Regions from separate parts of the Solibacillus sp. FSL H8-0523 genome, predicted to be linked through region 1. Evidence: riboswitches for the same ligand, from Rfam matches in the RefSeq annotation. Region 1 holds a riboswitch; each other region holds the start of a gene.
The links. Region 1 has a riboswitch for cobalamin ahead of NSQ62_RS12345 (glutaredoxin). Riboswitches for the same ligand answer to the same signal wherever they lie in the genome.
Positions count from the first base shown of each region.

Region 1 (10,732 bases):
TTTCCACTGTTGATCCCAGAAAATTCGGGCTAAATCACTTGTTGGCTTGTTCCAGTTGACTGCCGTATATATTAAATTTGACATGCGACACACTCCTCGATTGTCAGTAGGCGTTGACGAACGTAATAGATGGATTTAATGCCTTTCATCCATGCATAAATATAAATTTTCGCAAGCTGCTCGGTTGTCCATTGATCGGTTACATACAGCGTCATCGAAATCCCTTGATCGACGTGCTGCTGCGCGGCTGCATATAAATCGATGAGCTCGTATGGATTTACGTCATAGGCTTCTGTATAAAGCTCTTTGTTGTCGTTTGTTAAAAATGGCATCGGGTAAATCGTGCGAGAATCTGCATAGTCACGTACCTCCACGCGTTCAGTGACGGGGGAGATGGATGCTGTGCAGGAACGGATGTAAGAAATACTGCCTGTCCTTGATACCCTCGGTTTCCCGATATTTAGTAGGGGAGTAGACTATCCAATATAGGTAAGGGGTTTCCTTACCTACCAAGTATTATAGTCGTTGAACCTTCACCATTTGACAGGTGCTTGGCTGCTGATTCCCGATTGTTTCGACACGTAGGACATCTATCTCAAGACGCTTTTTTTCACCCTATGTCATCCAAAAATTTTTTTCTGCTTTCGCCACGTTCACGCATATTGTTTCCAATGACGTTGTCGTATTTTTGGCTTTACGGATTCCCAGCAATTTCACTTGTTTTGACACTGTTTTACAACAATGAAAGCCCTAGCATTTAAGGCGCGATCGCTAATCGGTAGCTATGAAATAATCCATATTTCTTCACGTCATTCTTTAACTGAACCCACATATCTTGCGTAATAATCGGCACGTTGTTTAGAGCATCTCTAACAATTGCAGAGTGTATGTTCTTGTTTTTACTCAAATACTTTTCAAAATAAACGCCAGTCGCGTAATCGCTATCCTCATATTGATAAAACGTTTCTTTTTTTGCTTTCGCTGTTTCCATAGAAGCCTTTAACGAATAGTAATTCAGTGCTTCCATAAAGGCATCAATAAATTGGATAGATTCCTTTGAGCCGTAGCGAATGCCACTCTGTACTAAATGCCCGTGTAAATTCATGACACCAAGCCCTACCGAGTGCATCACTTTGTTGGCCTTCGAAACAGAAGGAACATTAATAATATCCGTCATCGTCGAAACATTTGTTAATAGGCGCATTGCTGTAGCAACGAGCTTTTCAAAGTTTTCGACTTTTGTTGCTTCGTGAATATCGATTGAGCCTAAATTACATGACACATCCAGGCCATATTCGTTTGGCTCGTTTTGATCCGTAATGATGCTTGTTTGTTGATACTGAAGGATTTCGGTGCATAAATTCGACATTTTCACACGCCCGATATTTTTCAATGCGTGATTATTATTGACGTTATCATCTAAAATTTCAAAAGGATAGCCCGATTCAAACTGTGCTTTTTTCACCTCGGTATAGAGTTTACGCGCGTTGATGCGTTTTAGTTTGCGGATATTCGGATTATCCAATAGCTCGTAATACATTTCAGTCATCGAAATTTCTGACATGCGCTTGCCGTATTCTTTATAAATATCGTAGGAGCTAAACAGCACAATGTCTTTGTCACGTTTCATTAATTCAAAGAAAATGTCCGGGACGATAATGCCGGTTGATAGGGTAGCTAAACGGATTTTGTCATCGGCGTTAGGCTTTTTTGATGAAATAAAGCTCTCGATATCACCGTGGAAAATGTTTAAGTACACAACTCCTGAACCGTTACGCTGCCCTAATTGATTACTATAGCTAAAAGAGTTTTCTAATAGCTTTGCAACGGGCATGACCCCACTTGCACGGTTTAAAATGCCTTTAATCGGATCACCAAGTGGACGCAAATCGGTTAAATTGACCCCAACACCACCACCTAAACGAGATAGCTCTAAGCAGTAGCCAATATTTTCGGCAATCGAATTCATCGAGTCATCCATCGTTAATTTAAAGCACGAAACTAATTCACCACGTGCTTTTTTTCCACTATTTAAAGCAGTTGGGGTAGCCGGTTGATAAGCAGTTAGAATCGCATCAATCGCCTCCTCAGCTAACGCTTCATCACCTTGTGCAAGATAGAGTGCAATAATAACAATGCGGTCCTCATATTTTTCTAATATTTCTTTTCCGTCGCGACTTTTCATTGCATAGCTATCATAAAACTTCGATGCGCTCATGAATGAAGGGAAGCGGAATTTATACGCATACGCCTTTTTGTACATGCGCTTAATGAACTCCATTGAGTAAAGTTCTAAAAATTCTTTTTCATAATAGCCTTCGTCGACTAAGTAGCGTACCTTTTCCTCAATATCGATAAAGTAACGTAGTCGCACGTTAATTTCCTCTAAAAAATAGCGGCGTGTCGCGTCCTTATCTTTTTGTAAATCGAGTTCACCGGTTGCGCGGTAGCGGTTTAATATATCATTATTTAGTGTTAAATACTGTTTCATCCTCATGCCTCTTTCCAAGTGGAGTAGTAAAATTGCTGGATTGTTTCGTAATCGGACATCGTTCCTCGTAAATCAAGCTTTGCGATGAGGGGAACGTTGTAATAGCCAGCAAGGAGATCACCCGCGCGCCCAAACATCGCATGACCGAAGTTGCGGTTGCCACTGACGATAATGCCTTTACAACGTTTGTGATGCTGCTGCATGAAATTCTCTACAGCTAGTGGCACCGAGCCGAGCCCGTCCGTATATGTAAACAGGATAAACGGCTCGCTTATTGCCGATGCCAGTTCAATCGCGATTGCTGGTAGTTTGAGCTTTGCAATCACGCTTCGAACATTTCCGGTGCGGCTTGCATAAACAATCACGCGCTTAGTGTGGCAATGCGGTCCATGATTACATGTGTGTCTGCTAGCCATTCGCCGTTTACTTCTAACACAGGCACCGCCATAAATCCGGCATCCATTACAGCTTGTTTGGCATTTTCGTCATGATCGATGTTTACTACTTCCACCTGTAAGTTGGCTGCTTCTAGCTCTGATTTTACCCACAGGCATTTTGGACAAATTGTTTTCGTGTACAGTTTCATAATAGAATCCCTCGCTAAACATGAATTTACATTGTGCCGTACAGAGCAACAAAAAAAGCTATCCAGGTGAATGGATAGCTTGAAATGGAAACAAAAATAGAGATTCGTCTCCATTTCCTGTTCCCCGAAGAAATGTACGTAAATTTAGCGTGGCAGGTCTCCTGGCTTTGCGTCATCCTTTAAGACACCTTCCCATGCATACGCACAGTGGTTATTGTCTTTTCAGTCAGCATTTACAGTTGCGGGGACAGCGTTGGTTTTGCACCAAACTTCCCTTTTAAACTACATTTAGTAGTACCGCGTTAAATCAACACAATATATAGTTATAGGTATGAGTATACGTGTTCGTATATGAAAAGTAAAGGGAGATTTTAAAGTCGGATAATTAAAGTGGTTTGACATGTGGGCAATTGTAGTGATTTATGTTTATAAAAGTGGTCTTGAATGTACAAAAATAAACGCAAAAGGTTATAGGATCCTGATTTATTCAGAGCTAACAAACATTTTCATAAGTTTTTATCAATGTCTTCGATTTTTAGGCAGACGTACGGGTTCAAATTTTAAAAGGACTTTAGTTGAAGGAAAGCTGTTGTACCCGAAACTTGATAATAATTTAAAGTGTAAGTAATGACCAGATTTTACGAGTTTAATAACGACTTTGATTAATCTGCGAATCGTAATTCGTGAAATTATAAGGTTATCATCATGCGCCACTTTGGTATAATTTTCGATCTTTAAGTGAAAAAGAGAACCCGACAGTAAAGCCGACAAGTCAGTTTTCTAGTGGGATTTTGAATTTGAGTACGTTTAATCTGGGATACTGTATTGTTGAATTAAATTAATTTAATGTTAGATTTGGAAATGATCTGATGATGCGATAAAAATATAAAATTCATTAATTAATTGTCAGACTTTAAAAATTAACACGAGTATAATATAGATAACATTAGAAGTTTATAGTAGAGGAGAGAAAAAATGAGGAAAGTCTCTAAAGAAAAATCGATTGCTACTCTCTATCCTGAATTGTTAACAGAATGGTATTATGAAAAAAATCAAAATATTACATTACCCACTGAAGTTTCAAAAGGTAGTCATATTAAAGTATGGTGGATTTGTAATAAAGGTCATTTTTATGAAAAAGTAGTTAAGGAAAAAGTTAAAGGTAAAGGTTGCCCGTATTGTGCAAATAAAAAAGCTAATATAGAAAATTGCCTATTAACCGTTTATCCGGAAATTGCAAAAGAGTGGGATCATGAAAAAAACTTAAATACACCTAAAGAAGTTTTACCAGGGAGTTCAAAAAAAGTATGGTGGATTTGCCCTAAACAACATAGTTATTTTGCTAGTATAGCAGGGAGGAAAAGAGGTAGAGGTTGCCCGTATTGTGCTAATTTAAAAATTAATGAACAGAACTCATTTGCAAAGTTATACCCTGAAATAGCATCTGAATGGCATTATGATAAAAATAATAAACTTTTACCTACTCAAATCCCCCCAGGTACATCGAAAAAAATTTGGTGGAAATGTGCAAATAATCACTCTTATCAAATGACTGTATATAATCGTGTGAAAGCTCAGGGTTGTCCTAAATGCTCAAATAAAATTGTGCACAAAGACTATAACTTAAATGTGACTAATCCATCATTAGCAAAAGAATGGCACCCAACGAAAAATAATCAATTATTACCAGATAATGTATCACCAAATGCTAATAAAAAAGTATGGTGGATTTGTGCGAAAAAACATGAATGGGAAGCATATATTTCTAATAGAAACGGGAAAAATTCTGGCTGTCCATATTGTAAAAATTTATTTGCTTCAGATGAAACTTGTTTGGCCAATATTCGTCCGGATTTAGCACTTGATTGGGATAATGAAAAAAATAATGGAATTACAGCCAAGGATGTATTACCTTTCTCTAATAAACGGTATTGGTGGATATGCCCAGAAGGACATAGCTATGAAAAAGTTGTAGCAGATAGATCTTTAAAAGGCTCTGGTTGCCCTCTATGCTATAAACTATCAGGAAGTTCTTTTCCTGAATTTTCATTGTATTATTATTTGAAAAAGAGTGGACTGACTGTATCACATAGAGAAATCATTAGGGTTGATGATGTATCATTCGAAGCAGATATATTATTACCTTCGATTCAAACAATTATAGAATATGACGGTAAGAAGTGGCATTTAGGTAAAGAAGATAAAGATAGAGAAAAAAATCTTTTCTTTAAAAAAAATGGCTATTCGACTGTTAGAGTTAGAGAGGCACCACTGACACAAATAGATGAATCTTGGAATTATCTTTTTGAGCCATCCAATCTTGAAAGCTATGCTAGTATGATTTTTGATATTTTTAACCATTTAAAAATACCAATTAATTTTAAGGATATTTTTACAAATAATGATTTAATAGATATTCGAACGAATTTTTATCATGTAAAAAGGGCAAATTCAATTGCAACTATTGAACCTAAACTACTACAACAATGGCATTCAACAAAAAATACTGGATTAAATCCGAATTTCATATCAACAGGATCGAATGTAGAGATAATTTGGGAATGTGAAAAGGGGCATGAGTATTCAATGAATGTTAAATCCCGTATGCGAGGTAGAGGCTGCCCATTCTGTACTGGAAAACGAGTAAATGAAAGTAACTCTTTTGCGGCTATTTATCCAGAGTTGGTGAACCAATGGGATAGTAGTAATATCATCTCTCCGTATGAAGTTACAGCGGGATCTAAAAAAGTAGTTACTTGGCGTTGTCCTAACGGTCCAGACCATATTTGGGAAACTCCCGTTTACTCAAGGAAATCGTTTAGTTGTCCGTATTGTCAAGGTAGGCGTGTTAGCATTACAAATAATTTAGCTGTTACCTATCCTCAACTTGCAAAAGAATGGCATCCTAGTAAAAATGATAATCTAACACCGTGGGATGTTACTAAAGGTATGAGTAAAAAAGTTTGGTGGCAATGTGCTGAAGGCCATGAATGGGAAGAGTCCTTGAATCAAAGATCAAATAAAAAAAGTACTTGTAGAGTATGTAATCAGAAGCAATAAGAAGTTGTTTTGTTAACTAATTGAAGTGAATGTTTTGATTTTTAAAGATTTGTTTTTTTAATAATTTTATTTAATTGTAGATGTTTTTATTAAAGTCTAAGCAGTGAAACGACTAAGCCCGTTTCACTGCTTTTTTAATATGTATTAAACGTTAAAGAAAAAAATTGAATAAAGATAAGGACTATGAAAATTGAAAGATAGACCCAGTGTGATTTATATGAAATGGGCTTGGAATTAACTAATTATAGCTATGAAGACGCGACTACACTGGGTATAAATTTGGGCAGAATGTAACGTGGAAATATCCTATCCATTACAGGAATGCCTCAAAATAAAATAAATGAAAAAAAGCACACCACCTAAGAGCGATGTGCCAATGTTAAGCTAATTTTTCTTCCTCTTGCCATTTTACGTAATTGTAATAGGCTTGCACGATAAAAATGATGCCGGCAAAAATGACAAAACCAATAAATAATGCGTCCAAACCTAGTAAAAAATACATGAGCACAATATAAACAAGTAGCAATGGAAGTGAATAAATCGTACGCCAAAATTTTCGGCGATAAGATAAGCCGTAATAGGCAATTTTAAAACCTTGATCGACTTTCGGTTTATTACGATAATATCTTCTGAATCCAATTGTTAGTATTAAAATAATGACTAAATTGATCCCTAAACTAATCCAAAGGCCAGAATCATTCATGCTGTCTGTTCATCTCCTCTATTCTGAATCTTTGCGTTATAATTACAATTATAGCAAATTAAGGGGTGAGTGCAATGATGCCAGGGGATTTGATTGGCTTTCTTTTTATCGGTGCGTGTATGCTCGTAGTCATTGTAATCGTGGCATTGATTTTTAGAAAACGGAAAAAGGTTACGCTCGTGATCAGTACGCTTTTAATTATCAGCTACAGTATCTATTTTTTTGCTTTTCCATCGATTCAACAATATAAACATAAAAAAAGTTATGCTGAGTTGAGTGAATATTTACAACAACAGTATCCTACGCAACAATTTAATGTCATTCCGGAAGAATATGAGCTAGGCATTGCCGCCGGGGATTTTTATATTAATGATGTGCGTACACCAAATCGCGGCGTCATGATGCGCGTGAAAGATAATAAACAAGTCGTGCAGATAGCTACTTGGAGTAATCCCGTAGAAAAGCAACAAGATGTGTGGCAAGAATTATTACTTCATTATAATGAAATTTATCAGCTCGGTCAGTCAATAGATAAAATTCAAAAGCTTGCCTATTATGAAGACGGCCGCTTTACGGTATTTGGGTTAAAGGTCGATGAAAAGCTGGCGATTGCCGTGTTTGATTATTTTGAGGGGGGCTACAGTTTAGAACTAATGGAAGAATTTGCGTATGCGGATGTGGTCCATCTGAGTCATAACGACCAGTTGCTTGTTTTTGTTACAGATGACAATACGGCATCTACACTTGAAATCATGCTTGAAAATGGGGAACAAAGGTCATTAGACGTTATGCCTAAACAGGCGCAAATACTTGTGGAAGACTTATAGGGGGAGTTCAAATGGAGAAAGTATTATTAGCACAAAAGGATATTCAAATTAATGCCTACGATATTGATGCAATGGGGATTGTCAGTAATATTGTGTACGTACGTTGGTTTGAAGACTTACGTATGGCATTTTTAAACGAACATTATCCTTTAGCAGAAATGATGGCAATCAAAATTTCACCGATTTTAATGCGAACGGAAATCGATTATAAAGTGCCGCTAACGATTTTTGATCAACCGATTGGACGTTGCTGGATGGTGAAGTCTGGGCAATCCAGCTGGGAAATGGAATTTGAAATTGCGACTGATAAAGTGCATTGTATCGGCAAGCAAAAGGGCTGTTTCTATGACTTAAAAAACAAAAAGGTAGCGAGAATCCCAGAGCGCTTGCAAAGCTTATTTTCTAGTGAAGGCTAAGTTAGTTATTCGAAAGCATGTATCAATCTCGAAAAAAGCTGTTTATTCTTATAAATTAAGAGAGCTATGCATATGTTGTTAAAGACAATAAGCTAAATGAATTTTTACTCTCAATTCAAATGCCCCTAATCGCTGTATTATCAGTTATTGGGGCATTTTTCTATTATAATTTTATTATGTGAAATTGAAGATTATCGTCTATTGTGATTTGGATTCCTGAATCTAAAAGGATTTCTTGCGGGTATACAACAGCTTCCTTTTTTGAAAAAAACCATCTTCTTTTAGCATCTACTAATAACAAATAAACAGGGTGCTTTCTAGTACCAATAAAAGAAAGTGAATTCGTTGAAATCTGTTGTTGATCCCGTTCAGATAAGGCCATTTTGTTTAGTTCATTGGCAACAGTAATTTTGTCTTCAACAACTAAACTCATTTCAGACATTTTAATGACATGGTCAATTGTGAAAGGTAAATTACTTTTTGGGCTATCCTCAAGCCGTGAAATAAATTCAACAATGTTACCAGCAGGGTCTTCAAAATAAAGTGATCTTGCTTTAATACTGTCGAAATAAACTTCATCTTCATCATTTTCAGTAGAAAGCTGTACTTTCTGTTTAATCCATTCTTTAGCACTATTAAATTGATTACTTGGAATATCAAAAGCAAAATGATAGAAAGGATTTTTGGTTACCCGTTCATCGCTAAACGTAACGACAGTTAATCCAGTTTGAATAGTAAATTTATTATGAGCTTCTTCAAGAACCTTAAAACCTAAAATACTTTCATAAAAAAACTTCATAGCGTTCAATTGGTTTGTTTGAAGTTTTACTAGAATAATATCCAACGTCATCACCTCGATTTAAATTCTAATAAAATCATAGCAAATTCCACTTTTCGATAATATTGGACCTTTGAATGAACAGGAACCACTTAATTTTTCTTTAAAACAAGTAAATGAGATTGTTTTTGTAAGGAAATTAAAAGGGGGAGTTTTGTGCGTAGCTGGCAAAGTGTAGCATTTGAAAAGTTTTTACGATTGCGCGGAACGAAGAAAAAATTTCAACATGCACAGTTGATGGATGATTTTATTGCGAGTAAATACAACGATCCAGCATATCAATTAGATGAATCCTACCGGGTCAAGCAGGACATTTTGAAAAACGAAATAAATGGCATGCGCTATTATACGATTAATGAACAACGTCAACCAGAAAAAGTGATTTACTATTTTCACGGTGGTGCGTACATTAATGACCCATTAAGCTTTCATTGGCGCTATTTGGTGAAGCTTGCCCGTACAACAGAATTTACGATTGTTGTTCCGATTTATCCGAAATTACCACGCTATACGGTTGTAGAATGCTATGAGGCGATTCATGCATTGTATGACCGACTTCTCGAAAAATATGACACAACGTTTTTATTCATGGGTGATTCAGCGGGCGGTGGGCTAGCGCTGGGCTTAGCGCAGGACGTGAAGCGGTTAGGAAAAAAGCAACCGCAGCATGTAATCTTGCATTCCGCATGGCTGGATGTGACAGGTGAGGACCCGCGCTATGAGCACATCGAAAAGCTAGATCCCATGTTAGGTGTGCAAGGAGCGCAAAGACTCGGGAAAATGTGGGCAAAAAACGCAGGGGTCAAAAATCACATTGTTAGCCCGCTATACGGGGAGCTTCACGATATCGGCCAAATCACGCTATTTGTTGGGACGGCAGAGCTCTTATATGTGGATGCGCAGCTACTCCTCGAAAAAGCAAAGCAACAAGGCGTGGATATCCATTATTTTGAGTACGAAAAAATGAATCACGTTTTCCCGGTATTTCCAATTCCAGAAGCGAAAAAAGCGTTTCAGGAGCTAGTGGCTATTATTAAAGAATAACAACGTAAACCATGCGTAAGTATCTCTTTGATACGCACGCATGGTTTATTTGCTGAGCGAGATTTCTGTCACAATTTTTGTGATGGGTAAATACGAGATTGTGCAATTGTACTGACCATCTTCAACTTCTTTAAAACGACTGGACTTAATCGAATAAGTTTTGTCGCCAATCGTCACATCGGTTGAATCCATACTATTGCCATTACCAGTCACATATTCAAGCGAACACGCGCCAGACGTTGACTTGGTTTGTCCACTTTTTAAAAAGTAAAAGTCAACACTATAAATGCTAGCAACAACGAGTGTAAATACGAGTAAAACGCCGAGCATAATTGCTGGCAACGTGTTTTGTTGCTTTAGCTTCAACGTTTTGATGAAGACTACGAGTACGATAATAAATAAGAGAATAAACACAATAAGCCCACTATAAAATCCTAGTAACATTCGCGTAGCCTCCTTTTTCGTTCATTAGTTATTATACGGATAAACGAACCACCGCGTTTCGTAGAATTGTGAATTTTTAGCAAATTAAGTTGCGCATCGGAAATTTTTGCTGTATAGTCTGTAATTAAATCGAAAGGGGAAGATTTTATGCAGTCAAATTGGCAACTTTCACTTAGTTCTAAACACCATCATCATAAATAAAAGTCTTGCTATCTTTATTAATTTTTTAATATCGAATAGGAAGACTTTTCGTCGTGAAATCGTATAATAAAGCCGTTTTGGAGCTTTATACTTATACGATTTTTTTATTTGCCTAAAATGAA
Region 1 covers NZ_CP150291.1:2,466,327-2,477,058, reverse strand. The annotation lists gene nrdF (class 1b ribonucleoside-diphosphate reductase subunit beta) at 1-84, opposite strand, end outside; gene NSQ62_RS12360 (hypothetical protein) at 72-425, opposite strand; gene NSQ62_RS12355 (ribonucleoside-diphosphate reductase subunit alpha) at 758-2,491, opposite strand; gene nrdI (class Ib ribonucleoside-diphosphate reductase assembly flavoprotein NrdI) at 2,494-2,817, opposite strand; gene NSQ62_RS12345 (glutaredoxin) at 2,853-3,077, opposite strand; cobalamin riboswitch at 3,211-3,394, opposite strand; gene NSQ62_RS12340 (zinc-ribbon domain-containing protein) at 4,053-6,137, shown strand; gene NSQ62_RS12335 (ATPase) at 6,517-6,840, opposite strand; gene NSQ62_RS12330 (hypothetical protein) at 6,915-7,667, shown strand; gene NSQ62_RS12325 (thioesterase family protein) at 7,679-8,083, shown strand; gene NSQ62_RS12320 (VOC family protein) at 8,247-8,927, opposite strand; gene NSQ62_RS12315 (alpha/beta hydrolase) at 9,078-9,965, shown strand; gene NSQ62_RS12310 (cobalamin biosynthesis protein CobN) at 10,011-10,409, opposite strand.

Region 2 (10,732 bases), 2.0 Mb from region 1:
AACAAACGTCGCGATGCAATTAACAAAATTAGCGAAAAAGCCACCTCGTGCAATCGCTGAAGCTATCTTAGAAAACTTAGAAACAGAAGGCACGGATATCGAGAAAATCGACATCGCAGGCCCTGGTTTCATGAATATTACAGTACGTAAAGACTTCTTAGCGAGCATTGTTAAAGGAGCAGTTGAGCAAGGTGAAAACTACGGTCGTACTACTGCAGGTGCTGGTGAAAAAGTACAAGTAGAGTTCGTATCAGCAAACCCAACTGGTGACTTACATTTAGGACACGCGCGCGGTGCATCTGTAGGAGATTCATTATGTAACGTTATGGATTTCGCTGGTTACGACGTATCTCGTGAATACTATATTAACGATGCGGGTAACCAAATCAACAACTTATCATACTCATTAGAAGCACGTTATAAGCAAGCATTAGGCATGGACGCGGAAATGCCAGAAGGCGGCTACCACGGCCCAGACATTATCGGCATCGCTGGTAAATTAGCAGAAGAATTCGGCGCATCAATTTTAGATAAAACAGAAGAAGAGCGTTTTAAGTTCTTCCGTGCGCACGGTCTTAAATTAGAATTAGCAAAATTACAAAATGACCTTAAAAACTTCCGCGTTGAATTTGACGTTTGGTATTCAGAAACTTCTTTATATGAAAACGGCAAAATCGAAGTAGCATTAGATAAGCTAAAAGCAAACGGTCACGTATTTGAAGAAGAGGGCGCGACTTGGTTCCGCTCAACAACTTACGGCGACGACAAAGACCGCGTACTAATTAAAAACGACGGTTCATTCACATACTTAACACCTGATATCGCATACCACGAAGATAAATTACACCGTGGTTTTGATAAGCTAATCAACATTTGGGGTGCTGACCATCACGGTTATATTCCACGTATGAAAGCGGCAATCGAAGCACTTGGCTATGACCGCGGTACGTTAGAAGTAGACATTATCCAAATGGTACAGCTGTACAAAAACGGTGAGAAATTCAAAATGTCAAAACGTACAGGTAATGCTGTCACAATGCGTGAATTAGTAGAAGAAGTAGGCTTAGATGCCGTACGTTACTTCTTCGTAAAAACTGCCGGCGATTCTCACATGGACTTCGACTTAGATTTAGCTGTTTCACAATCGAACGAAAACCCAGTGTATTACGCACAATACGCACATGCACGTATTGCTTCAATTTTACGTTCAGCAGCAGAGCAAGGTTTTGAGGCTTCACTTGAAAACTTAAGCCTGTTAACTGCAGAAAAAGAAGAAGATGTACTGAAAAAAGTAGGCGCATTCCCACAAATCGTGGCGGACGCAGCGAAATACCGCACACCGCACCGTATCGCGAACTACATTCAAGACGTAGCAGCTGCATTCCACAGCTTCTATAACGCTGAAAAAGTATTAAACCTAGACAACAAAGAGCTAACAGAAGCTCGTCTTGCATTAATCACAGCGGTAAAAACAACACTAGCCAATGCATTAAAATTAATCGGTGTATCTGCACCTGAAAAAATGTAATTGTTAAAATTAATCCCCGTATTATTTGTTTTAGACAAATAATACGGGGATTTTTTTATGCGTTTAATTCGTTGCTATCACACAATTGGAAACCCTTTCAATAATTTTAAAAAGTCAATCCGACAAAAAAACTAGGAAATAAACCATTGACTTACGAATATTCTGAAAGTATTATTGTGATTAACAATAAAACTTAGTTGTTAACTAGGGATTAGGCGGTGCTTTATGAGTAAGCAATTATTTATTCAAACAGAAAAACAGCGTGACTGGTTAAAGAAGATAGAAACGCTAGAGCAAAACTTTAAAGAGCAGGCACAGCAAATCGACGAAGCGTCTGTGTTTCCATTTGAAAATTTTAAAAAGCTACGAGAAATTGGTTATACAAAAATTACATTGCCAAAGGAATTTGGCGGCGAAGGTTTTTCGCTTTATGACACGATTCTCTTACATGAAACAGTAGCAAGTTATTGTGGAAGTACAGGGCTAGCTGCCTCATGGACAATTCAAAATGTGGGAGAGATTTTTGAAAACCAGTACTGGGATGAAGAAACATTAGCTTGGTTTGGTGAAGAAGTGAAAAATGGGGCAACAGTAAACCGCGCAGTAAGTGAGTTTGCGATGGGCAGCCCCGTTCGTGGAGGAAGACCGGCAACTTCCGCAAAGCGTGAAGGTGACAGCTATCTGATTAACGGCCGTAAAAATTATACGAGTGGTGCTCCTGATTTAGATTACTTTTTAGTAGCAGCCTGGATAGAGGATGATGATCACCTCGGCTTTTTCTTAGTACCGAAAACAGCAACCGGTGTATCGGTTGAAAATACGTGGGATGTTGCATCCATGCGCGGAACAGGTAGTGATGATTTAGTATTGCAAAATGTTCGTGTAGCGGCATCTTCTTTAGTTGAAATTCCGAGTTATTCTACAGGTTTCAAATTGAATGGCTGGCTCTTACTCATTCCAGCGACGTATCTAGGAATTGCGCAAGCCGCACGTGATTATGCCGTCAAATTTGCGACAGAGCATTCACCAAATAGTATTCAAGGAACCATTGCAGATTTACCAAACGTACAAACGTTAATCGGCGAAATGGATTTGGCTCTGACAAATGCCCGCTTTACGATTTATGGTGTAGCGGAGCTTTATAAAGATCCAAAGAAAAAATCAACCATTATTAATGAAGTCAATATTGCCAAACATGTTGTAACAAATATGGCCATTGAAGTCGTGGATAAAGCGATGCGCTTAGTTGGCGCAAAAAGTTTACAACGTTCCAATCCATTACAGCGCTATTATCGCGATGTGCGTGCAGGGCTACATAACCCGCCGATGGACGACATTACCATTAAGCGCTTAGCAGAAACAGCGATTCAAAATCAATTACAAAAGAAAGAGGTAATCGTATGAAATTCAAACAAATTTTAAAGTTAGCGACAATTGGAATCACGGCTTCAGCGTTATTGGCAGCATGTGGGGATGAGCCACAATCAGGCGCAGCCGCACCAACAAGTAAAGACGGGGTAACGGTTGTGAAGGTCGCGTATGACCAAGCAAGTAAACCGATGACGTATTTAGATGAAAATGGGAACGCAACAGGCTATGACGTAGAAGTGATGAAGTTAGTAGACGAAGCATTACCTGAATATGAGTTTGACTATGTAGGCACGACAAGTGATGACTTATTAATCGGTGTGGAGCAGGGCAAATATCATGCAGGTGTAAAAAATGCATTCTGGACAGAAGAACGTACACAAAAGTACATTTTCCCACAAGAATTTTTAGGGTTAAGTAGTGCTGGTTTAGTACTGAAAAAAGAAAATGAACACATTAAAAACTTAAGTGATTTTGCATCGGCAGGCTATACATTAGCACCAATTGCGGCAAACAATGCGCAGTATACAGTGATTGCAGAATACAACGAAGCCAATCCAGATAATCAAGTGAAATTAAAAGCAGGTGAAGATTTCACCGTAGATGTGGTGCAATGGGTAAATGAAGGGCGCGTAGATGGTGGGGTTCAAATAGAAGGTGCATTTACAGGGCAAGTGTTAACAGAAGGCGGCCCTTACCATAACTTAAAGGATGAAGTCGTTTATAACGAATTTGCGGTGATTAAAACATGGCCGCTATTTAATAAAAAACAGCAAGAATTTGCAGATGCTTACGATAAAGCAATCGAAGAAATTAAGAACACAGATGCTTTACGCGAGTTAAGTAAAGAATTTTACGGTAAAGACTTATTTGAAGTATTAGATTCAGTAAATCGCTAAACGGCCGGAGCTGCTTAAGTACTTTTCTTAAGTAGCTTTTTTAAAAGATAAGAAACTATAAAATTTTCAGTATTGCAACAGTGTCGGGGCTAAAAGGGCACTTTAGCGCTTTTCTTATATAAAAGGGTGGGGAACGGATGGAAAAGTATTTTGATGTGTCGTACATTTGGTCGGCATTGCCGGATTTATTGCCGTATTTATGGGTTACATTATATATCGCCGCTTTTTCGGTCATAGGTGGCTCGTTATTAGGTTTCGTACTCGCAGCAGCAAAGTTAAGCAATAATCAATTGTTACGTGCTTTAGCAAATGGCTATACGACGATTATCCGTTGTACGCCATCGATTGTCTTACTGTTTTTAGTGTATTACGGAATTCCAGCCTTTTCAGAAGGACTATTCGGCATTTACCTACAAAACGTTTCAACGGGTGTATTCGTTGTTGTTACCTTCAGCTTACAATTTGCTGCGATGATGTCAGAAGTGATTCGTTCCTCGTATTTAGCAATCGATCGTGGACAATTTGAAGCGGCGGTAAGTGTTGGGTTGACCCCGTTTCAAGCGTATCGCCGTATTATTTTCCCGCAGGCACTTGTGGTAGCACTGCCGAACTTTGGCAATGGCTTAATTTCGGTGCTTCAAGAAGGGGCACTTGCATACACAATTGGCTTTATTGATGTGGTTGGTAAGGCGAATTTAATCATTGCGAACAATTACGGCACACATACACTCGAAATTTATCTCGCATTAGCCGTGATTTATTGGGTCATCTCGATTTCAATTGAAAAGAGTTTTAGTCTACTAGAAAAAGCATTTACTAAAGGAAAGCAACCAATTAAAACGACGTAGGAGGTGCGCACGATGGACATGATTAACTGGCAGTTTTTATTTAATACATTTTTTGTGGCATTAAGTGGCGTGCCGATTGCGTTGCTCGTAACGGTTGTTTCACTTTTCATTGCGGTTCCACTAGGCTTTTTATTAGCACTGGCACGTGTCTATGAGATACCAGTCATTAATTTCTTTGCCAAAATTTACATTTCATTTGTCCGCGGCACACCAGTGATTATTCAAATTTTTATTTTATATGCAACGATTCCATTACTATTAAATGGCCTGTTTGAAAAATATAACATCGATTATCCGATCTATGATGTGAATCCGCTCTGGTATGCGTTTATTATTTTCTCATTTAACACAGCGGCAGTTTTAATCGAAGTATTTCGTTCGGCACTGCAAACAGTTCCAAAAGGGCAAATTGAAGCAGCACAATCGGTTGGTTTAACGACAGCGCAAGCGTATCGCCGCATCATTATTCCGCAAGCCCTTGTATCAGCCATGCCAAATCTTTGTACCGCGACCATTAATTTAATCAAAGCAACGTCACTTGGGTATGCGATTTCGTTACAGGAAATCACGTTAAAAGCAAAGGTAGAAGCAAACTTCGGTTATAACTATTTAGAGGCGTATATTGATATTTTTCTTGTCTATTTAATTGTATGTATGACCGTAGAGTATTTATTTAAATGGTCTGAAAAACGCTTAAGTCGTTACAAATTGGCTACGGTATAAGGAGGATAAACCATGTTAGATATTCAAAATGTGCATAAAACATTTGGTAAAAACGAAATATTAAAGGGCGTTAATTTAACGATTGCAAAAGGCGATGTTGTGGTAGTCCTGGGTCCAAGTGGGTCAGGGAAAACGACGCTTCTACGCTGCATTAACTTTTTAGAGCGCGCGGATGAAGGAACGGCGAATTTTGACGACATTGAAGTCGATTTACACAAGGCGTCGAAAAAGGACATTTTAGCAATCCGCAAAAAAACAGCATTCGTTTTTCAAAATTACAACTTATTTAATAATAAAACCGCACTTGAAAATGTCGCGGAAGGACTCATCATTGGGCGTGGTATGAAAAAAGAAGCAGCCTATACCATTTCTAAACAAGCGCTGGATAAAGTAGGCCTAACGGAAAAATATGATTCGTACCCAAGTCAATTATCGGGTGGCCAGCAACAGCGAGTAGGCATTGCGCGCGCAGTCGCATTAAATCCAGACATCATCTTATTTGATGAACCGACATCCGCGCTAGATCCAGAGCTCGTTGGAGAAGTGCTTGGAGTGATGAAGGATATTGCGAAGGAAGGCACGACAATGCTCGTTGTCACACATGAAATGTCCTTTGCAAAAGACGTAGCAAATCGCGTCATCTTCATGGATGGTGGAAATGTCATCGAAGAAGGTTCGCCACATGAAATTTTTGTACAGCCAAAAGAAGAACGCACGAAGCAGTTTTTACGCCGCGTAATACCAGACGATTATACGTACCATATTTGATCGATTTGGTAGAATTATCTGAAAATTTAATCGTACCTGCATACAAAAATGCTTTTTTCCGCTATAATAAAAGATATCAATTTCATATGGATTGTAAAGGTTCTTATTTCACAAGTAAGAAGTAAAAGGGAAATCGGTTCAAATCCGATGCGGTCCCGCCACTGTAAATGCGAGTTTTTAGCATAAAGCCACTGTTCACACGGGAAGGCGCTACAAAACGTTTCAGCATAAGCCAGGAGACCTGCCTTTATAATGCCCAACGAGTAACCTACGAGGATAGGATGTGGCGGATAAATTCTTTTTACATTGAATGTTATTTGCATGCACAAAGCTTCCTTCTCTCTATGAGTGGGAGGCTTTTTCTTTTGTGAAATAATAACTAAAAAGAGCCTATGAAACAAGAAGCATCAGGTTTTTATAATCTAAGGAGGCAATTTCAACATGAAAAAATGGCAGGTACTTTCTTCAGCAGCATTATTAACGTTAACATTAGCAGCATGCGGTGCGGAGGAAGAAGCAGCAGACAAATCGACAGCAACAAATAGCGCAGAAACGACAGAAACAGCGCAATTTCCACTTACACAAACAGACGCACTAGGCAAAGAGATTACAATCGAAAAAGCACCAGAGCGTATTATTTCACTCATTCCATCAAATACAGAAATTTTATTTGGCTTAGGCATAGATGAGCAAATTATTGCGGTAAATGATAACGACAATTATCCAGAAGCAGCACTTGCGAAAGAAAAAGTCGGTGGCATGGAGTTTAACCTAGAGCAAATCATCGCCCTACAGCCAGACTTAGTATTAGCGCATGAATCTAACTTATATAGTTTTAACGAAGAAGCGATTGCTCAGCTTGAAGCGATTGGTATTACGGTATTTGTCGTAAAAGATGCCAAAACATTTGAAGAAACGTATACAACGATTGAAAAAATTGGCCAGATGACAAATAAAGTACAACAAGCAGCCGATATGATCACTTCGATTAAAACGGGCATCGATGAAATTGAGGTCAAAGTGGCGGACCTGGAAGAAAAATCAGTATTTATTGTCGTGGGGACAGCACCAGATCTTTATGCAGCAGGTCAGGAAACATTTATTAATGAAATGCTTGAAGTGTTAGACGTAGAAAATGCGGTACCAGAACTAGGATGGCCAATGTACAGCACAGAGCAATTCGTAGCAAGTAACCCGGATGCAATTTTAGTGACCTATGAAAGCGACATCGAAGCGATTCAAACAAATGACGCGTATTCCGAAATGGATGCGGTGAAAAATGACCAAGTGAAGCTAGTTGACGGAGATACGACAAGTCGTCAAGGCCCACGTATTGTGGAAGGTATTGAATCATTAGCGGAAGCCATTTATCCAGAGGCATTTAATGAGTAAAAAATATTCAATCGCGTATATAGCGTCGATTGGATTGCTTTTAAGTAGCATATGGATTGGCATTTCGTTTGGCTCGGTTCATATTCCACTGTCTACATTATGGGATCAAACAACAGACCCCGTCGCCTATAGTATTTTATGGAAAATTCGGATGCCGCGCGTCGTTCTCGCAGCACTGATTGGCGCATCTCTCGCCATTGCGGGGGCTGCGTTCCAAGGGCTACTGAAAAACCCATTAGCCGACCCGTATACACTCGGCGTCTCTTCAGGAGCTTCGGTAGGGGCGGTCATGACGATCTTTTTAGGTATTTCCTTACCAGTACTCGGTGCTTTTACGTTACCCGTTTTTAGTATGCTCGGTGCAGCAATTACAATGGTTGTTGTATTAGCATTTGCAAGACTCGTCGACCGTACAATGAAAATGGAAACACTTATTTTAACGGGGATTATTTTCAGCTCGTTTTTAGGTGCGTGTATTTCATTAATGGTCGCATTAACGGGCGAGCAGCTACGCGAAATTATCGGCTGGCTGCTTGGCAGTGTATCAATGCGCGGATGGCCATATGTGCGCATGGTGTTACCGTTTATGATCATCGGTGCTGTGATTATTTGGTTAAATCGCCGTGAGTTAAACGCCATGATTTACGGGGAAGAACGTGCACAGTATTTAGGGGTAAACGTGAAGCGCAGTAAATATATGATTTTAGCAGGTGGCTCCATTTTAACCGGCGCTGCAGTGGCGGCATCCGGAACAATTGGCTTTGTCGGCTTAGTCATTCCACATATGATTCGCATTTTAATCGGTGCTGATCATCGTCATTTACTGAGTTTGTCGTTTTTAAATGGCGCGAGCTTACTCGTTATTTGTGATTTAGTGTCGCGTACGATTATTGCACCTATCGAATTGCCGATTGGTGTCATCACGTCCTTTATTGGCGCACCAGTATTTGCGTATATTTTCTTTAAGCAACGTAGAAAGGGTGTCGCATAATGTTACAAGTAAACGGCTTAAGTGGTGGCTATAACGGCAAAAGCATTGTGAAAAACGTGACGTTCCACGTGAAAAAAGGTCGAATTTTGGGAATACTAGGTCCAAACGGTAGCGGTAAATCGACATTATTAAAAATGATTAGCGGAATACTTCATCCGACTGCTGGAGAAGTATTGATTGAACAACAACCGATCAAAAGTTATGATATGAAGCAACTCGCGAAAAAGATGGCCGTACTGCCGCAGTTAAATGCCAGTACATTTTCAAATCGTGTATATGATGCGGTTTCACTCGGTCGTTATCCACATCAAACGGGCTTTTTCTCAAGCTGGTCAGAGCATGATGAACAGATGGTGCAGCAGGCGATGGACAGCACGGGGGTTTCGCAGTATAAAGAGCATTATTTAGAATTTTTATCAGGCGGGGAACAGCAGCGTGTATTTATCGCACAAGCACTCGCGCAAAATTCTGAGCTACTGCTGTTAGACGAACCGACCAATCACCTAGACATCGCGCATCAAAAACAAATTTTAGATATGATACGCTTACAAGTGGAGCAGAATGGGTTAACGGTTGTGTCGATTTTCCATGATATTAACTTAGCCTCCCTGTACTGTGATGAGCTGCTGTTACTGGAAGATGGTGAGGTACGTGCATATGGTTACCCGCATGAGGTCATTATGCAGGAGCAAATTGCCAATGTGTACAAGGCGCGTATTGCGACGTATCCGCACCCTGAATTACCAAAGCCGCAAATTACGATGTTACCGACAAATGAATTAGAGCGTAACGAAACACAGATCGACATAGCCAATTTTACGATGACAACAGATTATGTACAGTACAAGGCCGAAGCACCATTGAAAGCTATTTCGTCTGCGGTGCATAATGCAGGTATTGGCTGGTACGACACGTTTTTAAATCGTTCGATTGCGCCAGATTATGATATTTATAGCGTGAAAGAGGAAACGTACGATTTTTTAGTGAACAACAACTTTGCACCAACGAGTACCGTTGTCATGATGACCGCGGTTGCCACGAAATGTGCTGCCATTCAAACCTTTACACATGCTGAACTTGAAATTGTGATTATGGTCACAGCAGGGGTTGGAAACGGTGTTGACGTGACGAAAACGTATTTACGTGATGAACAACCACATGTCGGCACAATTAATACCTGGGTTTTCATTAATGGAAAGCTGACAGATGAAGCATTTATCCAAGCAATGATTACTGCTACAGAAGCCAAAACAAAGGCATTAGCTGATCAACAGGTGACGGATGCCTTTACCGGCACGATTGCGACAAGCACGGCAACAGACAGCTTGCTTATTGCAGCGACCCAGCACGGACCACAGATGCAATATGCCGGACCGATTACGGATATCGGGAAATTAATTGGGCGCGGTGTTTTTGAAACGACCATTGCGGCTATAAAAAAGTATAAAGAAATGTAAGTTGTTAGAAGTAATGAAAACTGAAAGGGTGAAGACGATGAAATTATATACAAAGCAAGGCGACACGGGGAAAACAAGCATTATAGGAGGGCGTGTCGATAAAGACCATTTACGTGTTGAGGCATATGGAACGATTGACGAATTAAATTCATTTATCGGAAAAGCCATTTGTGAGTTAGACGTAGAAAAATTCCAAGATGTTATTAAAGATTTAACAGCCATTCAGCATGAGTTATTTGATGGCGGTGGCGACTTAGCAAATGTGATGAAAGAGCGTCATTACAAGCTAACAGAAGACCCAATTGCTATTTTAGAACAGCGAATTGATGCCTTATCAGAAGAAGCACCACCGTTAGAGCGCTTCATTTTACCAGGTGGCGCTCCGGCTGCTGCTACATTACACATCGCGCGTACAGTAGCGCGCCGTGCAGAGCGTCAAACGGTTTCGTTAATGAAGGAAATTGAAGACGTTTCACCAGTTGTTCAAAAATATTTAAACCGCTTATCGGACTACTTATTTGCTGTAGCACGTGTTGTGAATCATCGCTTAGCAATTAAGGATATTGAGTATATCCGTAGCGCGCAAGTTTTTAAATAACATAAAAATGCTAGCTAGTACAATGAAAATTGTCGAGCTAGCATTTTTTTATTTTATTATTTAATTTTCAGAATTAATGACAAATTTTGTTGACTGAATGCTCATTCATAATTACAATGAACTTATAGATTAATATGGAAATATAGTTTGTCATATGGGA
Region 2 covers NZ_CP150291.1:448,334-459,065, forward strand. The annotation lists gene argS (arginine--tRNA ligase) at 1-1,528, shown strand, start outside; gene NSQ62_RS02215 (acyl-CoA dehydrogenase family protein) at 1,754-2,932, shown strand; gene NSQ62_RS02220 (transporter substrate-binding domain-containing protein) at 2,929-3,795, shown strand; gene NSQ62_RS02225 (amino acid ABC transporter permease) at 3,933-4,643, shown strand; gene NSQ62_RS02230 (amino acid ABC transporter permease) at 4,656-5,366, shown strand; gene NSQ62_RS02235 (amino acid ABC transporter ATP-binding protein) at 5,379-6,134, shown strand; cobalamin riboswitch at 6,215-6,398, shown strand; gene NSQ62_RS02240 (ABC transporter substrate-binding protein) at 6,576-7,526, shown strand; gene NSQ62_RS02245 (iron ABC transporter permease) at 7,519-8,517, shown strand; gene NSQ62_RS02250 (adenosylcobinamide amidohydrolase) at 8,517-9,974, shown strand; gene NSQ62_RS02255 (cob(I)yrinic acid a,c-diamide adenosyltransferase) at 10,012-10,572, shown strand.
Region 2: it holds a riboswitch for cobalamin, as region 1 does, so the genes downstream of both, NSQ62_RS02240 (ABC transporter substrate-binding protein) here and NSQ62_RS12345 (glutaredoxin) in region 1, are expected to answer to the same signal.

Region 3 (10,732 bases), 1.3 Mb from region 1:
GATTGATGGTGCAGTTATTTCTAATTTAGGCACCAGTAATGTTGCGCTGACGATTCGCGATGCGGATACAGGGAAAATGGTTTATTCACATAATGGGGACAAGTTAATGCGCCCGGCCTCAAATATGAAGCTGATCTCAGGTGCAGCAGCATTAGGGATTTTAGGGGAAGACTACCGCTTTACAACGGAACTTTATATGGATGGTACCGTACAAAATCATGTACTCAACGGCAATGTTTACATAAAGGGTAGTGGAGATCCAACATTGACAAAAGAAAATTTTCAAGCGTTTGCGAATGTATTAAAGCAAAACGGTATAAAAACAATTAACGGGAATTTAATTGGGGATGATACCGCGTTTTCGGGGAGCACGCTACCAGTCGGTGTCGATAAAGCAGATGAATCGTATTATTTTGGTGCGCGCACGTCGGCGATCACGATGTCTCAAAATGCGGACTTTGATGCGAGTACGGTCATTATTGAAGCGAAGCCAGGAAAGGTTGGCGCGAAACCAACGTACTCAATCGAGCCAAATTTAAGCGGCTTAGTTATTTCAAATCAAGCAAAAACAGTGAATAAGGGTCAAAAAAATACACTAACCATTAAGCGTGTGTATAATTCTAATAAAGTAATTATCTCAGGGAGCTTACCACAGGGCAGTAGCGCAAAAGAATGGGTAACTCTACAAAACCCATCAAAAAATACAATGCAAGCTATTAAAACAACGTTAGAGAATGCAGGAATCAAGTTTGTGAATAATTCTAAAATAGTATTAGCGCCTGTTTCAAACGAAGCCAAATTATTGCACACAAATAAATCCCGTCCATTAGCAGCAATTTTCCCAGCGTTCATGAAGCTAAGTAATAACAGTATTGCAGATATTTTAGTAAAGGCGGTTGGGCAACAAGAGCTTGGTGAAGGGAGTACAGTAGCAGGAATTAAGGTACTGAAATCGTATAGTCAGTCGCTAAATGTGCCCGTGGATAAATGGCGTTTTGCAGATGGCTCGGGTCTATCTGATGCAAACCGTGTCACGACAAATGGGTTAGCGCAATTATTATTCAACGTGCAACAACAGCCATACTTCAACACGTACTTCATTTCTTTACCAATAGCAGGAAACAGTGAGCGTATGGTTGGTGGTACATTACGGAAGCGTTTAACGGAAGCAAATTTACAAAATCGTATTTATGCAAAAACAGGGTATATCCCGAATGTCTATACATTGTCAGGCTATGTAAAGGGCAATAGTGGCAAGCAATATATTTTCTCGATATTGTTAGAAAATAAAGCGAATGGTAATACACATATTGATCGCGCGATGGCATCAATTGTGAAAAGCTTATAAGGGGATGACATCGATGCAAAAACTGTTATTAACCGGATTTGAACCATTTTTATCGAATCCACTTAATCCGACAATGGACATTGTGAAGGCGCTTGACGGAAAAATTTTAGGCAATTATGAGGTCGTTGGACGTGTATTAGCGGTTGATTTTAAACAAGCACCGACGCAATTTTTAACACTTATTGAAGAAGTACAGCCAGCAATCATTGTGTCACTTGGTTTAGCAGCAGGTAGTACAAAAATTTCACCAGAGCGCGTGGCGATTAATGTTAAAGATGGCGAGAAGGATAATAGCGGAAATGCTTTTCTTGATACACCGATTCATGAGGACGGAGATGTGGCCTATTTTTCAACGTTGCCAATTCGTCAAATTGTCAATCGATTAAATGAGGCAGGCTACCCGGCAGCGATTTCAAATTCGGCAGGCACATACCTATGTAATAATATCATGTATGAAGGGTTATATTATGCAAAATCTCATAGCTCGATTAAACGTGCAGGCTTTATTCATATCCCTGCTTCGTTTGAATTAGCCATCCAAAATGGTCGTATTGCAGGTTGGCCGCAGAAGGATTTACAAGCTGCCATCGAGTTAGCACTAACTGAATGCATACTAAATGACTAGAAATTGTCATGTTTTATATAAAGAAATATAGCTCAAACGTTGATTTGACGCTTTATACCAAAATTAGATTGAAACATTCGAAATTCGCTATGTAATAAAAGCTAACAAATTATTGTTGTATAATGTCTTCCTGTTGTAAATTATTAGTAGATAAAAGAAAGGCGGGGAGAAAAATATGACAAAAGATTACCGTAAAGCAATGCCGATTTTACCAATTCGCACCGTAATGCAAATTACGAATTTATCAGCCAGACAAATTCGCTATTATGAGGAGCATGAGTTAGTAGAGCCAATGCGATCTGAAGGCAATCGTCGCATGTTCTCGCTCCAAAACGTCGATGAATTATTAGAAATTCAAGAGCTGCTTGAAGAAGGCGTAAACATTGCGGGAATAAAAAAGGTGTTTGCATTAAAACGTGAAAGCAATAATCATACCTATCGCGGTAAAACATTCCGAAATGAAGATTTACGTGCGATGGTTCAAAAAGAATTACAAGCGTTATCGTAAGCGAATAAATTTATTACAAAAAGGAAAGCTAATTCTCGTAGCTTTCCTTTTTGCATATTATATCCCGACTAGCTTCATCAATTGCTTATACCGCTTACTTCCGAGCAGCTTGTGTACTTTTTGTAACACCTCTTGTGGTACACCTGTAATCGCCCAGCTAATGTTCGCGTGCCGCATGATTTTGCGGAGCTTTTTAACTTCATCAAGCGTTACGTGCAAATCATTTTTCCCAGCGAATTGCTGTAGCTGTTCATCACTGCTATTTTGTAAATTGTCAAACCATTCCAACTTTTTCAAGATAGTTCTCCTTTCAAGCTTATTTCCTTTACATTGCAAAAAAAGTCCATTATACTAATTTGATGTAAATCGTAATGATTTTGAATTAGAAAGAAGCGAACGAGATGAAAAAAACATTGATAGAATTGAAGGATGTTTCCTTTCAATATGAATACACACAAGTGTTAAAACACATTTCTTTACGCGTGGATGAGGGCGACTTTTTGGCGTTAATCGGTCAAAATGGCTCGGGCAAATCGACGCTTTTAAAATTGATTTTAGGGCTATTAAAGCCAATGTCTGGAGAAATACAGTTATTTGGAGAATCAGCAAAAGACTTTAAGAATCGTGAATGGATTGGCTACGTCTCACAAAAGTCAAACGCCTTTAACTCAGGATTCCCAGCAACGGTAGAGGAAGTTGTAAAAAGTGGCTTATCACAAAAAGTAGGACTCTTTAAACGCTATCCTAAAGATGCGGACTTTTTAGTAAAGGCCGCACTAAAAGATGTTGGCATGGAAAAGTTTATGAAGCGCAACATCGGACAGCTGTCAGGTGGACAACAGCAACGTGTGTTTATCGCGCGTGCGCTCGTGTCAGATCCAAAGCTACTGATTTTGGATGAACCAACTGTAGGGATTGACCGTGAAAACGTGCAGGCATTTTATGATATGCTAGGGCACTTAAATAAGCATCATAAGATGACGATGATTTTAGTAACACATGATGTGGATACGGTATCAGACCGTGTGAGCCATGTAGCATGCTTAAATCAAACGATTCATTTCCACGGCTATAAAAATGATTTTGATGCGATTACGGATGAACAGATCGCAAGCTGGAATGGCTACTCTGTTCGAAAGATTCATTAAGAGGAGCAGGCCACTATGATTGAAGCAATATTAAACTATGAATTTTTACAAAATGCCTTTTTCTCAGGGTTAATTATTGGTGTAATTGCACCACTTTTAGGCGTATTTATTGTTGTACGTCGTTTATCACTGATTGCAGATGCGCTGTCACACGTAACACTTGCCGGGATTGCCGGAAGTCTTTATTTAAGTCAGTCCTTTGCAGCACTCGCACTACTAAATCCGATCTATTTAGGGATTGTGGCATCTGTTAGTGGCTCGATTTTAATTGAGCGTTTACGTCGTCTGTATAAGCACTATGAAGAACTTGCGATTCCAATTATTATGTCGGGTGGTATCGGGATTAGTGCAATTTTAATTTCGTTAGCAAGTGGCTTTAATACGGATTTAATGAGCTATTTATTTGGCTCGGTTTCCGCGGTTTCTAGACAAGATTTACTTGTTGTGATCGCGATTGCGGTAGTCGTTATTATTTTCTTAGTATTATTTTTCAAAGAGTTATTCGTGTTGTCATTTGATGAAGAGTATGCGAAAGCAAGTGGCTTACCGGCTAAATGGATTCATTTATTATTCATGGTCGTTGTGGCACTCGTAATCGCGGCAAGCATGCGCATTGTCGGAATTTTATTAGTATCGAGCTTAATGACGTTACCGGTAGCAGCTGCCATGCGTTTAGCGCGCGGCTTTAAACAAGCGATTATTTTAGCGATTGTATTCGGAGAACTTGCTGTGTTAATTGGTTTAGTGAGTGCATTTTACTTAAACTTAGCACCAGGTGGAACAATTGTTGTGACATCGATTGTTATTTTATTAGTCGTCATTCTTATTAAAAAAATGATTTTAAAATTTTCAACTAGAACGGAAGGGGAAGAAGCATAGTGAATACAACACGCGCGTGGGAAATATTAAAAGACAATGGCTATAAAAAAACAGATAAACGAGAGTTGATTTTAGGGATGTTTGCGGCTACAGAAAAATATTTAACAGCCCGTGATTTATTGCAAGTGCTAAAAAAAGACTTCCCAGGGATGAGCTTCGATACGATTTACCGTAACTTAGCGACATTTGTTGAACTTGATATTTTAGAAGAAACAGAGCTAAACGGAGAACGTAATTTCCGTATGCACTGCGAATCGGATCACCACCACCATCATTTCATTTGTCGTGACTGTGGCAATGTAAAAGAATTATCATTGTGTCCGATGGAAATGCTCGGTGAAAAATTGCCAGGCTATGCCGTTGAAGGACATAAATTTGAAATTTACGGTAAATGCCCGAATTGCTTATAAAGACATATATTTCATGAATTTAAACGAGTAATTTATGCGAATCTAAAAATTATTTGCATAATTTTGCAACTATGATAAAGTTAGTTTTACAAATTGAATAGTTTTGCAGGAAAGAGATGCTTTGTAGCATAAATGGGAATTCGGTGTAAATCCGAAGCTATATCCGTAACTGTAAGCGTAGATGAAAATAAGCAAAATGCCACTGCCAAAAGCGGGAAGGTGCTTGTGAGTAAAGGGAAGCGCGAAGCCAGGAGACCAATCTTTTTCTGATCGTAACACACCTCTTCGGAATTAAAGAGAATGTACGGCAACCAGTTATCAAATGAACTTTTTTTATTTTGATTTTTGAAGCCATCCATTTTCTTGGATGGTTTTTTTGCTGTCCAAGACTCCAAAGAGCAACAAACTTGAAGTGAGGGTTAACACATGAAAAAGGACATTCGTTATTCATGCTATCCATTTATGCGTGAAAAATCGAACTGCGTGGATTATGAAATTCGTACCGATTCCTTAACTACACGCATTGGCGCAGTGATACCAACATTAGTAGACGATGTACACGGGCAACTTGTATTAGAGGACTTACGGGTTATTCAACCGCTTGCCTATCATGCGAACGGCTCTGTACGAGGAAAACTAGCGATTATAGCAGAGGACGTCGCTTGGCTAAGTAAACGCTATGATTTTTATGTAAGTGAAGTAAAAGAGACCATTCAGCAGTTTTTATTACCACAAGGTGTAGAAAGTGCCGCACGCCTTCATATTTGCCGTAGTGAGGCAAAAAAATCGTACCGCGCCTTACATAAAGTGAGTGAAGAAAAAGAAGTTCCTGAAATTTTATTTGATTTTTTAGGCTTACTTGCGAACGTCTTATTTGTCATGGCGGTGTACATGAACAAGCTACACGCTTGTGAAGAACTTGTTTTTATCTCAAAATCCTATCCAATGAAAAAGAAAAAGGAGTCAAACAATGAAAACTAAAATGAAATGGGTTGCCCCAGTTGCTGCGGCACTTTTGCTAGCAGCATGCGGAGCAGACGAAGAAAAAGCATTGAATGACACAGCAAAAGAACAAGAAACGGTAGAACAAGCAAAGGCTGCTGGTCCTTATACAGTAATAGATGATCGCGGTATTGAAGTAACATTCAACGAAGTACCAGAAACAATCATCTCGTTACAGCCAAGTAATACAGAAATTTTATTCGAGCTAGGTGTTGGTGAGCAAATTGTGGGTGCCACAGACTTTGATGTATATCCTGAAGCAGCACAAAAAATCGAACGTGTTTCAACGTCAATGGCCATTAACGCAGAACGCATCCTAGAGTTAAACCCAGATGTGGTGGTTGCGTATACAAGTGGTAATGAAGAGCAAATCACACAGCTAGAGGATGCAGGCTTAAAAGTGTTTGTTATCGCTTCAGCGACATCATTTGATGATGTGTATACAGACATTATTCAGCTTTCTGAAGTGATGGGTGTGGAAGCAAAGGGTGAAGAGATTGTAGCTGGTATTCAAGCACAAATCACAGCGGTACAAGAAAAAACGGATACAGTAGGTACAAAGAAAAAAGTGTATTATGAAGTATCTCCTGCTCCAGATATTTGGACAACAGGTAACAATACATTTCAACAAGAAATTATGAATGCTGCCGGTGTTGAAAATCTTTTTGCTGATCAAGACAGCTGGTTAAGTGTAACAGAAGAAGATGTGATTACCCGTAATCCAGAAGTCATCATTACTCCTGCAACGTATATGGAAAATGCAGTTGATGAAATTTTAGGGCGTGCGGGTTGGGATCAAATTCAAGCGGTTTCTGACAAATCAGTGGTACTCGTAGACGGGGAAGTCATGTCTCGCCCAGGGCCACGTATTGGCGAAGCCGTTGAAATTATGGCCGAAGCGGTCTACCCAAATTTATTTAAATAAGGTTACAATAAAGGAGCATGCCCGAATTTGGGTGTGTTCTTTTATCCATTTAAAAAGGTGGAATTAATTTGATTTTTATTACAGGCGGTGTACGTAGTGGTAAGAGTGCGTTTGCTGAGCAACTGGCAGCAAAAATCGGGGCAGAAAAAAACTGTTATTATGTTGCAACGGGCATGGCATTTGATGAGGAAATGAAAAAACGGATTTTGCGTCATCAGCTAGACAGAAAAGAACAAGAAATGAACTGGACAACGACCGAAATGCAAGTAGAAGTCCCTAAGCAACTGAAGCATTTATCTACAAAGGATGTTGTTCTTTTTGAATGTGTGACAACTTGGCTTTCGAATGTCCTTTATAGGAGTGAAAGGGACAGTGCGCGTAGCGAAACAATCCATAACTGCATTGAATCCTTACAAAAGCAACTACTAGCTTGGCAAGCGCAAGGTGCTACAATTATAGTTGTATCCAATGAAGTACTAGATGAGCTGCCTTCAAACTACGAGGAAGTGAATATGTATCGTAGACTATTAGGTGAGTTGCATCAATGGCTCGTACAGCAGAGCGATGAAGCGTATGAAGTACAGTTTCAACTTGTACAGCGCTGGAAGTAAGGAGTGAGCAAGTTGAAAAATGCAGGAATAGGGTTTTTATTAGCATGGCAGTTTTTTTCATTCGTGCCGATTAAAAAGCAACTAGACATGAACAAAAGCTCAATTACTTGGATGTATGCGAGTTTACCACTAGTTGGTTTAATCATTGGTGCGATTTTAAGTAGCTGTGCGAATTTACTTGTGAGCTATAGTGATCTGTCGTATGTATTAGTAGCCATCTTACTTGTTGTGGGCATGATTGTGTTTACAGGTGGCTTACATGTAGATGGTTTTATTGATCTATGCGATGCTTTTTTCTCGTACGGAGATAAGAAAAAGCGACTGCAAGTATTAGATGACCCGCGTACAGGAGCGTTTGGTGTGCTTGGTGTTGTGGTGCTAATCTTACTAAAGTTTGGTTTTATTTATGAGGCACTAGAGCAAGGACGTTTTGAGATGCTGGTGTTTATTGCCGCAGTTCCGTATGTTGCGCGTGTCGGCATGCTTATGTATTTTGTTTCGATGAATACGTCAAAACAAACCGGATTAGCTGCCTATTTTAAAGGGCAAGTGATGACGAAACAGTTAATTGTAACGAGCGTGGTAATGTTTGCATTATTAAGCGTGGGTGCGGTGTACATAGGGCTTTATAGTTTCTTTATTTTAGTAGCAGTTATGCTTTTCGCTGTCGTACTGTACCGTAACTGGTCATATCGCAATTTTGGAGGGATGAGTGGCGATTTACTTGGGGCTTTGGGTGAAAGTTTGGAGGTTGTGTTATGGCTAGTCGTATTACTGTGCATTTAATCCGCCATGAAAAAACGCAGGCCAATCGTGAACGTAAATATATTGGCTGGACAGATGAACCAATCGTAGCTTGTGCAAAAGCGATACCATTTTTACAGTCTGACATAGTTTATGGCAGTGACCTTGTGCGTTGTAGGCAAACAGCGAACGGTTATTTTCCCCAGGCGAAATTCATCGCGACTGAGCAATTACGTGAGTTACATTTCGGGGATTTTGAAATGAAAACGTATGAGGAGTTGCAGCATAACCTGATGTACCGCGCTTGGATTGATAATCCGTATACAGTAACACCACCAAACGGAGAAAGTTTTACTGCATTTTGTGACCGTGTAATAACGGCATTCAGACAAATTATCACTGCCGAACAATCTTACACGTTTGTAGTCCATGGCGGTGTTATTCGGATATTACTTGCAAAGTACGGGCTAGAGGAAAAATCATTTCAGCAACTGCTAGCTAATCATCAAACAATTTATACACTGACGTGGGATTCGCTCACAGATTTTAGAGGAGGTGCACGATGCACGTCATACTCGGAGGCGCTCACAATGGAAAACGAGCCTATGTAGAAAGAGAAATCTTAAAATTCGAAAAAATTGATGTTCTGTATTTTGACGGAGCGCTACCAAGCAACGAGTTACAACCCCTTGGTAAATGCATTATCATTAGTCAGTTTGAAAAAATTTTGGAACCATTTTTAAACGAACCAGAGCAAATTATTGCGCAGGAAATATTCAGCCAAATTAAGCATCTCGAAAAATATAATAATGTCTATTGTATCTGCACAGATACGAGTCGCGGGGTCGTACCACTTGAAAAAGATGCACGGCAACTGCGTGATACGTGTGGTCGCCTATATCAATTACTTTGTGCACATGCCAAAACCGTTACACGTGTTTGGTACGGTATTCCACAACATTTAAAGGGAGATTCAAATGGAGAAAACTAAACTACGTTTACTTATTTTAACGGCGCTTGTTGCTGCAATTTGTGTGATTGGGAGCTTTGTGAAGGTGCCAGTTGGTGTGATTACTACAGCTGCACTTGATTCAGCACCGGCATTTATTAGCACGGTCTTTTTACCACCAGTATTTGCAGGAGCAGCTGGGGCGATTGGGCATATTGCATCGGGCCTAACATCTGGATTTCCACTGGGGGTCTTTCATTTAATAATTGCCATTGAAATGTTTATTATTATTGCAATTTTTGCCTGGATGCATCAAAAGGGCTATAATCTCTTAAAATGGATTTTTGTTGTTGTTGCCAATGGCGTTTTATCGCCGTTACCGTTTTATTTCTTAATATCACCAGCGTTTTATTTCAGTTCATTACTAGGCTTAGTTGTCGCAACGATTGTGAACTTAGTGATTGCAGCTGTGGTGATGCCGGTATTAAAAACCGTTGTGAATCGTGTTGGGGTGAATGCATGAGAAACGCAATTGAAATCAATAATTGTATTATCACGATTGATAATTCAGGCTGCATTGGAAGTAAGGAGCTTGATGCGGTGAAAGTGCCGGATGACATTACCGCGTATTTCACAGCGCGCACCGCAATTTTAGAACAGCTTTGTGCAGGAGCCGTGCCAATGCAGCTACTGATGGCCAATTTTTCAGGTGATACCGTTTGGGCAAGCTACGAGCAAGGCTTCAAGCGCGCATTTGATGAAATGAAGCTTACGATGCCGCCACTTATGGGTTCAAGTGAATCAAATTTTCAGGCGCTGCAATCAGCAGTTTCGTTAACGATTATTGGCAAAAAGCAATTTCAGCGTAGCACAGAAGGCTGTACGTACTTTGTTGTGGGGGAACCACTTGTTGGCGGAGACGTGATTGCCAATCCAGAAAAAATTGCGAAGCTGCATGAACTGTACGAGGGATTAACAGAAGGGATTATCGAAGCGATTTGGCCAACTGGATCAAAGGGCATTGCCAAAGAAATCGAGCGCTTTGTTGGGAAAGGCCATACATGCGATATCAATTTACATACGTCAGCAGGGCCATCGTGCTCGGTATTAGTCGCTGTGAAATCACATCAAATCAAAACGTTTAAGCAGAATATTTCTGTTCCAATTCATGAAATACACGCTATTTAAAAATATTTTCATTAAATATTAAAAAATTATAAATTTTCTAAAAATAAAGTGGTATGATAGACTGTATCAATTCATTTACAGTTAAGGAGCATGAACAATGACGACGTACCAATTTACAACGGAATTAACAACAACTAAAAAACAAAAAACACCTGCCGATCAACTAGGCTTTGGTCATGTATTTACGGACCACATGTTTGTCATGGATTATGTAGAAGGCCAAGGCTGGATTAATCCGACGATTACGGCGTATGCACCAATTGAACTGAGCCCAGCTGCGATGGTATTCCACTACGGACAAGCAGTATTTGAAGGTTTAAAGGCATATATGACAGAAGACGGCGACGTACAATTATTCCGCCCAGATCGTAACTTCAAGCGTCTAAATGCTTCAA
Region 3 covers NZ_CP150291.1:1,133,478-1,144,209, forward strand. The annotation lists gene dacB (D-alanyl-D-alanine carboxypeptidase/D-alanyl-D-alanine-endopeptidase) at 1-1,348, shown strand, start outside; gene NSQ62_RS05290 (pyroglutamyl-peptidase I) at 1,362-1,973, shown strand; gene NSQ62_RS05295 (MerR family transcriptional regulator) at 2,149-2,481, shown strand; gene NSQ62_RS05300 (isopropylmalate synthase) at 2,539-2,778, opposite strand; gene NSQ62_RS05305 (metal ABC transporter ATP-binding protein) at 2,883-3,629, shown strand; gene NSQ62_RS05310 (metal ABC transporter permease) at 3,645-4,508, shown strand; gene NSQ62_RS05315 (Fur family transcriptional regulator) at 4,508-4,918, shown strand; cobalamin riboswitch at 5,016-5,197, shown strand; gene NSQ62_RS05320 (hypothetical protein) at 5,345-5,899, shown strand; gene NSQ62_RS05325 (ABC transporter substrate-binding protein) at 5,889-6,845, shown strand; gene NSQ62_RS05330 (bifunctional adenosylcobinamide kinase/adenosylcobinamide-phosphate guanylyltransferase) at 6,914-7,456, shown strand; gene cobS (adenosylcobinamide-GDP ribazoletransferase) at 7,460-8,242, shown strand; gene NSQ62_RS05340 (histidine phosphatase family protein) at 8,215-8,811, shown strand; gene NSQ62_RS05345 (bifunctional adenosylcobinamide kinase/adenosylcobinamide-phosphate guanylyltransferase) at 8,763-9,191, shown strand; gene NSQ62_RS05350 (ECF transporter S component) at 9,178-9,672, shown strand; gene NSQ62_RS05355 (hypothetical protein) at 9,669-10,337, shown strand; gene NSQ62_RS05360 (branched-chain amino acid aminotransferase) at 10,435-10,732, shown strand, end outside.
Region 3: it holds a riboswitch for cobalamin, as region 1 does, so the genes downstream of both, NSQ62_RS05320 (hypothetical protein) here and NSQ62_RS12345 (glutaredoxin) in region 1, are expected to answer to the same signal.